2 regions of the Streptomyces sp. NPDC004284 genome follow, and region 1 is predicted to be linked to the other one. Evidence: riboswitches for the same ligand, from Rfam matches in the RefSeq annotation. Region 1 holds a riboswitch; the other holds the start of a gene.
The links. Region 1 has a riboswitch for cyclic di-AMP ahead of ACFYUS_RS06130 (peptidoglycan DD-metalloendopeptidase family protein). Riboswitches for the same ligand answer to the same signal wherever they lie in the genome.
Positions count from the first base shown of each region.

Region 2: linked by a shared signal. The riboswitch ahead of ACFYUS_RS35935 (transglycosylase SLT domain-containing protein) and the one ahead of ACFYUS_RS06130 (peptidoglycan DD-metalloendopeptidase family protein) in region 1 are both predicted to bind cyclic di-AMP.

Region 1 covers NZ_JBIAMJ010000002.1:209,214-213,736, reverse strand. Annotated here, with positions in the region: gene ACFYUS_RS06145 (TetR/AcrR family transcriptional regulator) at 1-213, shown strand, start outside; gene ACFYUS_RS06140 (SIMPL domain-containing protein) at 249-1,022, opposite strand; gene ACFYUS_RS06135 (SGNH/GDSL hydrolase family protein) at 1,174-1,968, opposite strand; gene ACFYUS_RS06130 (peptidoglycan DD-metalloendopeptidase family protein) at 2,121-3,053, opposite strand; cyclic di-AMP (ydaO/yuaA leader) riboswitch at 3,058-3,245, opposite strand; gene ACFYUS_RS06125 (tyrosine-protein phosphatase) at 3,586-4,407, shown strand; gene ACFYUS_RS06120 (DUF6126 family protein) at 4,414-4,523, opposite strand, start outside.
Region 2 covers NZ_JBIAMJ010000023.1:14,204-18,726, forward strand. Annotated here, with positions in the region: gene ACFYUS_RS35925 (phosphocholine-specific phospholipase C) at 1-1,261, shown strand, start outside; gene ACFYUS_RS35930 (hypothetical protein) at 1,324-1,950, opposite strand; cyclic di-AMP (ydaO/yuaA leader) riboswitch at 2,303-2,488, shown strand; gene ACFYUS_RS35935 (transglycosylase SLT domain-containing protein) at 2,492-3,340, shown strand; gene ACFYUS_RS35940 (phosphoribosyltransferase family protein) at 3,324-4,523, opposite strand, start outside.

The DNA.
Region 1 (4,523 bases):
CAGACGACGGCCTACGCAGGCCCCCTCGCCCGCACCACGATGCTCCGGTGGGCGGACGCCGCCCTCGCCCGGGAACTCGACCTGCCGACGCCGGACCCGGCCGCGCCGAAGGAGCCGGGGAGCCCGGAAAGCCCTGACAGCCCGGACGGGCCTGACGGGCCGGACGGGCCGGACGGGCCGGACGGGCCGGACGGGCCGGACGGGCCGCCGTAGCCGACCAGGGCAGGGCCGGTGCACCCGCCCGCCCGTCAGATCAGCTCGTACACCGCCGAGACCGTGACCTGCTCCTCGATCTCGCCGGGCGCCAGCGGTACGCCCGGTTCGTCCGCGGAGACGGGGGTCGTGCCGAGGCCGGGGCGGACGGACTCGCCCTCGCTCAGCGAGACCAGCCGGCCGAGCCGGTGGCCGCTGAGCCGGGCGTGCTGCGAGGCCTTGTCGTACGCGTCCCGGTAGGCGGCCTCGCGGGCCTTCGCCCGCAGCGCCGACGGGTCGGCGACGTCGAAGACGACCCCGTTGATCCGGCCCGTGCTCCCGGTGGCGTCGTTGACGGCCCCGATGACCTGGCCGGTCCTGTCGATGTCGCGGACCTTCACGGAGAACGACTGCCCCGCCTGATAGCCCGTCACCTTGCTCTCCCCGTCCTTGGTCTGGGTGTAGACCGGGGACAGCGAGAGGCTGTCGGTGCGGATGTCCCGGTCGGCGATCCCCTGTCTGTGGAGCACGCCGAGCAGTGCCTCGGCCCCGGTGCTCTGCGCCGCCATCGCCTCCTTCGCCGTCGGGCGGGTGGCCTCGACCCCGGCGGACAGGATCGCCAGGTCGGGCGCGGCGGCCGCCCGGCCGTTGCCCGTGACGGTGACCGTGGCCGTGGCCGGTTCGGCGTCCCGGGCGGAGGTGCGGAGGGCCGCCCGCTCGGGCGCGGCGGCCAGGGCGGGGGCCGCGGGGCCGGCGAGGAGGCCGCCGAGCACGGCGGTGGCGGCGAGCAGACGGGCGGTGCGGGCGGCGCTGGGCCGGCGGATCGTCACGGGCGGTCCCTTCGGGGGGTGGGTGCCGGGGCTCCGGCGGGCACATCCCAGCACCCGGCGCCGCCGCCTCCCGCGCGCCACTCCTGACCGCCGGCCCCCTTCACCTCTCCGCACCAACCGGGACCGCCCGCCCTCGCCGGTCCGCCCGGTGCTACAGGGGCATGAGGTCGGGGCGCTTCGCCTCGACGTGGTCGCCCGAGCTCTCGCCGCGCAGCCGGCGCCCGATCCAGGGCACCAGGTACTCCCTGGCCCAGTGGATGTCGTCGCGGCGGACCTCCAGCGTGCCGCGCGGCGGTTCCGGCGGCCAGGGCTGGTCCGGGTCGGCGGGCACCTCCATGCCGAGGACCTGGGCGGCGCGCAGGGCGACGCGGGTGTGGCCCTCGGGCGAGAGGTGCAGCCGGTCGTCGTCCCAGGCGCGCCGGTCCTGCACGGACTTCAGCGACCACAGGTCGAGGACCGGGCAGCCGTAGCGGTCCGCGATGGCCCGGACGTGCCCGTTGTACGTGGCGATCTTGCCGCGCAGGTGCTTGAGGAGGATCACGTCGCGGGTGTCGAAGCCGGTGGTCACCATGACGGTGCCGACGGCGGAGGTCAGTTCGGCGACGGCGCGCTCGAAGCGCTCGGCCACGTCGTCCGGGTCCGTGCCGGGGCGGATGATGTCGTTGCCGCCCGCGCAGAAGGTCACCAGGTCGGGGGCGAGTTCCTTCGCCCGGGGGACCTGTTCCGCCACGATCTGGTCGAGGAGGCGCCCCCGTACGGCGAGATTGGCGTACCGGAAGGCGTCGTGCTCCGGCAGCTGGTCGGCGAGCAGGACCGCGAAGCGGTCCGCCCAGCCGACGTACGTCCCGTCGGGCCCGGGGTCTCCGACGCCCTCGGTGAAGCTGTCACCGATCGCCGCGTACGACCCGAATGCGCTCTTGTCTGTTGATCTCGAATCGTCTGCCACGGGAGCACATCCTTCCCTTTCGGATGTGACCTACGCGACCGTAAGGAGGGGTTGACGCAGGGTGACATATGCCACCGATAAAGATTCCACCAAGCCGGAATACGCCGGAGGCCCGGCACGTGCGTGCCGGGCCCCCTGGAGCTGACGTCGCGTCAGATGCTCACGCCGTGCGACCGCAGGGCGGCCAGCGGGTCGATGTCGGAGCCGTACTCCGGCCCGGTGCGCATCTCGAAGTGCAGGTGCGGGCCGGTGACGTTGCCGGTCGCGCCGGAGAGGCCGATCTGCTGGCCGCCGGTGACGGTCTGGCCGGCGGAGACGGAGATCGAGGACAGGTGGGCGTACTGCGAGAAGGTGCCGTCGGCGTGCTGGATGACGACCTGGTTGCCGTACGCGCCGCCGTCGCCGGCGGAGTAGACGGTGCCGGGGCCGACCGCGTGGACGGTGGTGCCGGTGGAGGCGATGAAGTCGACACCGGTGTGGTAGCCGGAGGACCACATGGAACCGGCCTGGTGGTACGGGGTCGACATGGCGGCGCCGGCGATCGGGGCGACCCAGCCGGAGGAGGAGGTCGTCCCGGCCGAGGAGGAGGTCGCCGAAGAGGAGGAGGCGGTGGTCGCGGCGGCGGCCGGGGCCGAGGTGCGCTCGCTGCCGCGCGAGGCACGCTGGGCGTCGCCGTTCTCGCCGGAGCTCCAGGTGCTCCGGTGCGCGGCCTCGGCGGTGCTCTTCGCGCCGAGGGTGAGCTTCATGCCGGGCAGGATCAGCGAGGGGTCCTCGCCGATGACCTGGCGGTTGTCCTCGTACAGCTTCTTCCAGCCGCCGGCGAGGTGGCGCTCGGAGGCGATCTTCGACAGGTAGTCGCCCCGGACGACGGAGTACGTCTTCGGAGCGGCCTTCACCGGGGCGGCGGGCGCGGCCTTCACCGGGGCGACGACGGGAGCGGCGGCCGGGGCGGCCTGCTCGGCGGCGTGGGCGCCGGTGGCTCCGAGGAGCGGGAGGGCGACGACGGCGCCGCCGGTGCCGGCGGCGGCGAGGCCGCGGGTCAGGCGACTGGACTTGGTACGGCGGTGCTTACCCTTCGCGGGCATGGCGAATTCCTCTCCGGCGCCTGCGAGGTGAGCTGTCGGGTTCGGACTGGAGATGTCCGGCCGCGTTCTCGCGCGACTTCACCCCGAGCCGTCCTTCATCGAGGGATCGGCGTACTACCTGGGTCCCCCGCTCCTGCCTTCTACGGGTGAGTGTGGATTCCGGTCGGTGGCAGGATTCGGCGGTCCGTCCGGATTGAGCGCGACGCTAGACGAGAGAAGTCGGGGCGAACAAGCCGCAGTTTTCAAGCGCTTCGGGATCCGGTGAAATCCGGCCGGAATTCCGGTCACCCTCCGTGGATGACGAATCCTCGATCTCCTTTTCCCGGGGGGTATTTGGAAAAGACGATCAGGCACGGTCCGTCACGGTTATGACGCTGCTCACGCGCCGATCCCCATCCCCCCTGCAACCGGGGCGGGTTATGCCGAACCAGTCAATACGGACAGATCACCCATTCCTGTCCCGGGGGGTGCGGGTCCGGGGCCCCGGCCGAGATGATTGCCCCAGGAACCGATCTACAGAACAGGAGCAGCCGTGACGCAGCAGCTGCCGCAGGTCCCGCCCGCCGAAGCCGCCGAGCCCGAGCTGACGGAGGTCCGCAACTTCCGGGACGTGGGCGGCCTGCCGACGACGGACGGGCGCGCCGTCCGCCCCGGCCGCCTCTTCCGCAGCGGCCACCTCGCCCACGCGACGGAGGACGACGCCGCCTTCCTGGCCTCGCTGGGGCTGCACACCGTCTTCGACTTCCGCAACGAGTCGGACCGGAGGCTCGAGGGTCCGGACGTCGAGCTGCCCGGCGTGCGGAACGTGAACATACCGCTCAACGACCCGGCCGACGGCAAGGAGTTCTGGAAGCTGGTGCGCGACGGCGAGACCGCGCAGCTGCGGGAGGTCCTCGGCGACGGCAAGGCGGCCGCCAGGATGTCCGACTCGTACCGGAAGATGGTGGTCGAGCGGACCGAGGAGCACGGCCGGATCCTCCACGCCATGGCGGAGGAGAGCCTCCCGGCCCTCATGCACTGCGCCGCGGGCAAGGACCGGGCCGGGCTCGCCATCGCGATCACCCTGCTCGCGCTCGGCGTCGAGCGGGAGGCGATCGAGGCCGACTACGTGAAGTCGAACGACCCGCACCGCCGCTACAAGGTGCGCCGCAGCTCCACCGCCGCGGACGCGATGTCGCCCGAGGTGATGGAGCTGCTGAGCCCGCTCTTCGACGCGCGGGTGGAGTATCTGCGGGCCGCCTTCGAGACGATCGAGGCGACCTGGGGCACGGTCGACGCCTATCTGTCCGAGGGCCTGAAGCTGGCCCCCGAGACCCGTGAGCGGCTGCGGGAGCGCCTGGTCACGGAGGCGTAGCCGCCCCTACTGGTTCTGCCCGCCCAGCATGAAGAGCAGGTAGAGGAAGCCGGCGAAGAGGTGGCCGGCGATCAGATAGGCGAAGAGGCGGAGCACCAGGCCCTTGGGGAACTTGC
Region 2 (4,523 bases), on a different contig from region 1:
CTCGGTCCCGAAGGCGACCGGCTCGACGCCGGACGACATCGCTGCGGCGATCCGCGCCGACGTCGTCGCGGGCACCCTGCCGCAGGTGTCGTGGGTGGTCGCGAACGAGGCCTTCTCGGAGCACCCGTACGCCCCTCCGGGGGACGGCGCCCACTTCGTCGACCTCGTCTACCGCGCGCTGGCCGCGAACGCCGAGGTGTTCGACTCCACGGTGCTGTTCCTCAACTACGACGAGAACGACGGCTTCTTCGACCACGTGCCGCCGCCGGTCGCCCCTCCGGGCACCGCGGGCGAGTACCTCGACGGCGTGCCGATCGGACTGGGCTTCCGCGTCCCCATGCTTGTCATGTCCCCGTGGACCCGGGGCGGCTGGGTGAGCTCCGAGGTCTTCGACCACACCTCGGTGCTGCGCTTCATGGAGACCTGGACGGCGGCCCTCGGCACCCCGGCCGCCTGCCCCAACATCAGCGCCTGGCGGCGGAAGGTGACGGGCGATCTGACCGGTGTCTTCGACTTCGCCAACCCGGTGTACGGAGTGCCCGCCGGCCTTCCCTCGACGGCGAAGGTGATCGGGCAGGCCACCTGCGGCCCGCTGCCGAACCCGGCGCCCCAGAACAACGCGCTGCCCGCGCAGGAGTCCGGCACGCGACCGGCGCGCGCCCTGCCGTACCAGGTGAACGGCAACCTCGACCGCTTCGAGTTCGGCGCCGCGGGCAAGATCCTGGCCTGGTTCTCGATGGCGAACCAGGGCGCGGAGGCCAAGCGGTCGGCGCACTTCTCGATCCATCCGCACCAGTACCGGGACACGGCCGCCTGGCAGTACACCGTCGACCCCGGCACCACGGCCTCCGACTACTTCAACATCGGGCTCGGCTCGGGCTCGGGGAAGTACGACATCTCGATGATGGGCCCCAACCGCTTCCTGCGCCGGTTCATCGGGGACGCCTCCAAGGCGGGCAAGGACGTCGAGGTGGCGGCCCGGTTCGCGCCCGAGAGCGGGACGGGCAAGACGGCCCTGTGGTTCAGGATGACGAACAGCTCGTCCGGTCCCGTCACCTTCACGATCCGCTCGAACGCCTACCGCTCGGACGGGCCGTGGACCTACACGGTGCCGGCGAACTCCAGCCGCGAGGACTTCTTCAACGCGGTGGCGTACAACGGCGGCTGGTACGACTTCACGATCCTCGCCGACATCGACGGCACCTGGTCGCGCCGGTACACCGGCCACATCGAGACCGGAGCCGCGAGCGTCAGCGGCTGACCCCCTCCCCTCGCGTGCCGGGTGGCGGCCTTCCGGTCGCCGCCCGGCACGCGGGCACGGCGTCAGCGGCCGGCGTGCGCGGCGCGGCGGACCGTGGCGTCGAGGAGGGCCACCGCGTCGGCGGCCGTACGGCCGGGGGCCCGGTTCCACGGCCCGATCAGCCCCTGCCAGCCCCGCGACCGGAGCTCGGTCATGACCCAGGCGGCCGCCTCGTTCATGGTGTCCGCGCTGCCGTAGCCGAGGCGGTGGGCGGCGAGGAGGGCGCCACAGAGGCACCGGGCGCCACGGGTGTCGCGCAGCTTGTACGGGGCGTTCTGCCAGCCCCACTCCGCCAGCACCAGGCGGGCGTAGCCGAGGTGGACCGAGGGACGCAGGTCGGCCTGCCCGATGCGGCGCCACATGTGCAGCCGGTCCGGCAGGACGGCTCCGAGCCGTCCCGGGATGCGGCGCTCGGCGGGGAGCTCCGGCGGCAGGGCGGCGAGCGCGTCGGCCACGAGCCGGTCCACCGGCACGCTGAGCAGTTCCCGCCAGCCCTCCTCCGCCGGCGGCGACTCCTCGGGGGCCGTCGGCCCCGGCACCGCGGGGGCGGTCCAGTCCGTGACGATCCGCTGCCAGGCGGCGCTCTCGAAGAGGGCGGCCGCCTCGCGGTCGAGGCTGTCGGGGCTGAGCAGGGAGGTGGAGGGCGGCATGAGGTGTCTCCTGAGTCGGTTCCCTCCATCTTTCAAGATAAATGTCTGTTTTGCGACTTTTGACCCTCCCGGCGAGCCACCCGCCCGAACGCCCGATCCCGGGGATTTCCCCCTTATTTACCTACTACGGAATTACACCCCATATTCGGACATTACCGTCCGCGTGACGCGACTCACTCGCCCGCCCCGGGGCCTCTGAGGCACCTCCTCCCACCCCATGCCGCACAAGGAAGTTCGACACCCCCGGCGCGGCATCGATCTTGAATTCCCCGAATTCCGTGATCCATTTCCCCATTCCCGGGGTCCGCTCGTCTTGTTATCCGTCGCATTACTGGCCTACGGTCACCTCCATTCGAGCGGAACGCCCAATCCTGCCGCCGCTCGGTAAACCTCACTTTCACCCGACGGCAGGAGCGGGGGACCCACGAATACGCCGGTCCGGAATCCGGAACGGCTCGGGGTGCAGCCGCGTGCGCGCGGCCGGACATCTCCCGTCCGAACCCGACAGCTCACCTCGCAGGCGCCGGAGAGGAAACCTGTCATGCCTGCTCACGGTAAGCACCGCCGTCCCCGCCTCGGCCACATCTCCCGGGGCCTCGCCCTGGTCGGCACGGGTGGCGCCGCCCTCACCCTGCCGCTGATCGTCCCAGCCGTCGCCAGTGCCGCGCCCGTGGCCGGGGCCCCGGCCGTCGCCGCCCAGTCCGTCGCCGCTCCCGCCGCGCCGATCGTGGTCAAGGCGCCCGCCGCCCCGAGCGCGGTCCACACGTACACCGTCCTGAGTGGTGACTCGCTTTCCCTGATCGCCCACAAGAAGGGAATTCAGGGGGGCTGGAAGAGCCTTTACCGTGCCAACAAGAGCGCCGTGGGTGACAATCCTTCACTCATTCACCCCGGTCTCGAACTGACGATCCGTCGGGATTCCGCGAAGGCCGCCCCCGCGCAGGCGAAGAAGTCCGCCACGACCGAGCGGGCGAGCCGCTCCGAGCACCGGTCGGCCGCCCCCGCCGTCGCCACCGGAACGGGCGCCTCCGCCGCGGCGGCCGTCCCGGCCGTCGCCGCCACGAACTACGCCGACAACCTCGACGGCTGGATCCGGGAGTCGCTGGCCATCATGGGCCAGCAGAACATCCCCGGCACCTACGACGGGATCCTGCGCAACGTCATGCGCGAGTCCTCCGGAAACCCCCGGGCCATCAACCTCTGGGACTCCAACGCCGTCGCCGGCACCCCCTCGAAGGGCCTCCTCCAGGTCATCGAGCCGACCTTCCTCGCCTACCACGTGCCCGGCACGTCCATGGACCTGTTCGACCCGGTCGCCAACATCACCGCCGCCTGCAACTACGCGGCCGACCGCTACGGCTCCATCGACAACGTCAACTCGGCGTACTGATCCCCGCACGCCGGAAGTGCTCGGCGAACCAGGAGGTGGCGAGGGCCGCCACCTCCTCCAGGGCGCCCGGCTCCTCGAAGAGGTGGCCGGCGCCGCCCACGACGGAGAGCCGGTTCTCGCAGCGCAGCAGGGCCAGGGCCCGCCGGTTGAGGTCCAGGACCAGCGCGTCCGCGCCGCCCACCACCAGGAGCGTCGGGGCGCGCACCTGGGCCAGGCGCTCGGCCGCGAGGTCCGGCCGGCCGCCGCGCGAGACGACGGCGCCCACCGGGGACGCGGGATCGCCCGCCGCCCACAGCGCGGCGGCCGCGCCCGTGCTCGCGCCGAAGTACCCGAGCGGGAGCCCGGTGCTCTCGGGCCGCCCGGCCAGCCACTCCGTGGCCCCGGCGAGCCGCCCGGCGAGCAGCGGGGTGTCGAAGACATGGGCCCGGTCGGTCGCCTCCGCCTCGGTCAGCAGGTCGAAGAGCAGCGTCCCCAGGCCCGCCCGGTTGAGCGCCGCGGCGACCGCCCGGTTCCGCGGACTGTGGCGGCTGCTGCCGCTGCCGTGCGCGAACAGGACGATCCCGCGCGCGTCCTCGGGCACCGCGAGGCGTCCGCCGAGGGTGACCTCGTCGACCGGGATCCGGACGTCCGTGTCCCGCACGACGGGGACCCGCGCGGCCCTGTTCCGGTCCAGGCAGGCGATGACCTCGGCGTCCGGGGTCTGCGAGAAGTCCCGGTAGAACTGCCCGATCGCGAAGAAGAGTTCCGGCGCGTGCACGCTGACGGTCTCGTCGGCCTCGCCGCCGAGGCGGGCCGTCCAGCCCTTCGGCGCCACCGGAACCGCGAGCACGATCCGTGCGGCGCCCCGGGCGCGGACCACCCGGCAGGCCGCCAGCGCCGTGGCGCCCGTGGCCAGCCCGTCGTCGACCACGACGACCGTCCGCCCGTCCAGCGGCACGGGCGTCCGGCTGCCCCGGTAGCGGAGGGCGCGCTGGTCGAGCTCGGTGTGCTCCCTCTCCTCCACGGCGGCGAGGTCGCGGTCGCTCACGCGGGTCTCCCGGAGCACCCGCTCGTTGAGCACCCGCACGCCGCCCTCCCCGAGCGCCCCCATCGCCAGCTCCGGCTGATAGGGCACTCCCAGCTTCCGTACGAGACAGATGTCGAGCGGCGCGTCGAGGGCGTCGGCGACCTCCGCCGCCACCGG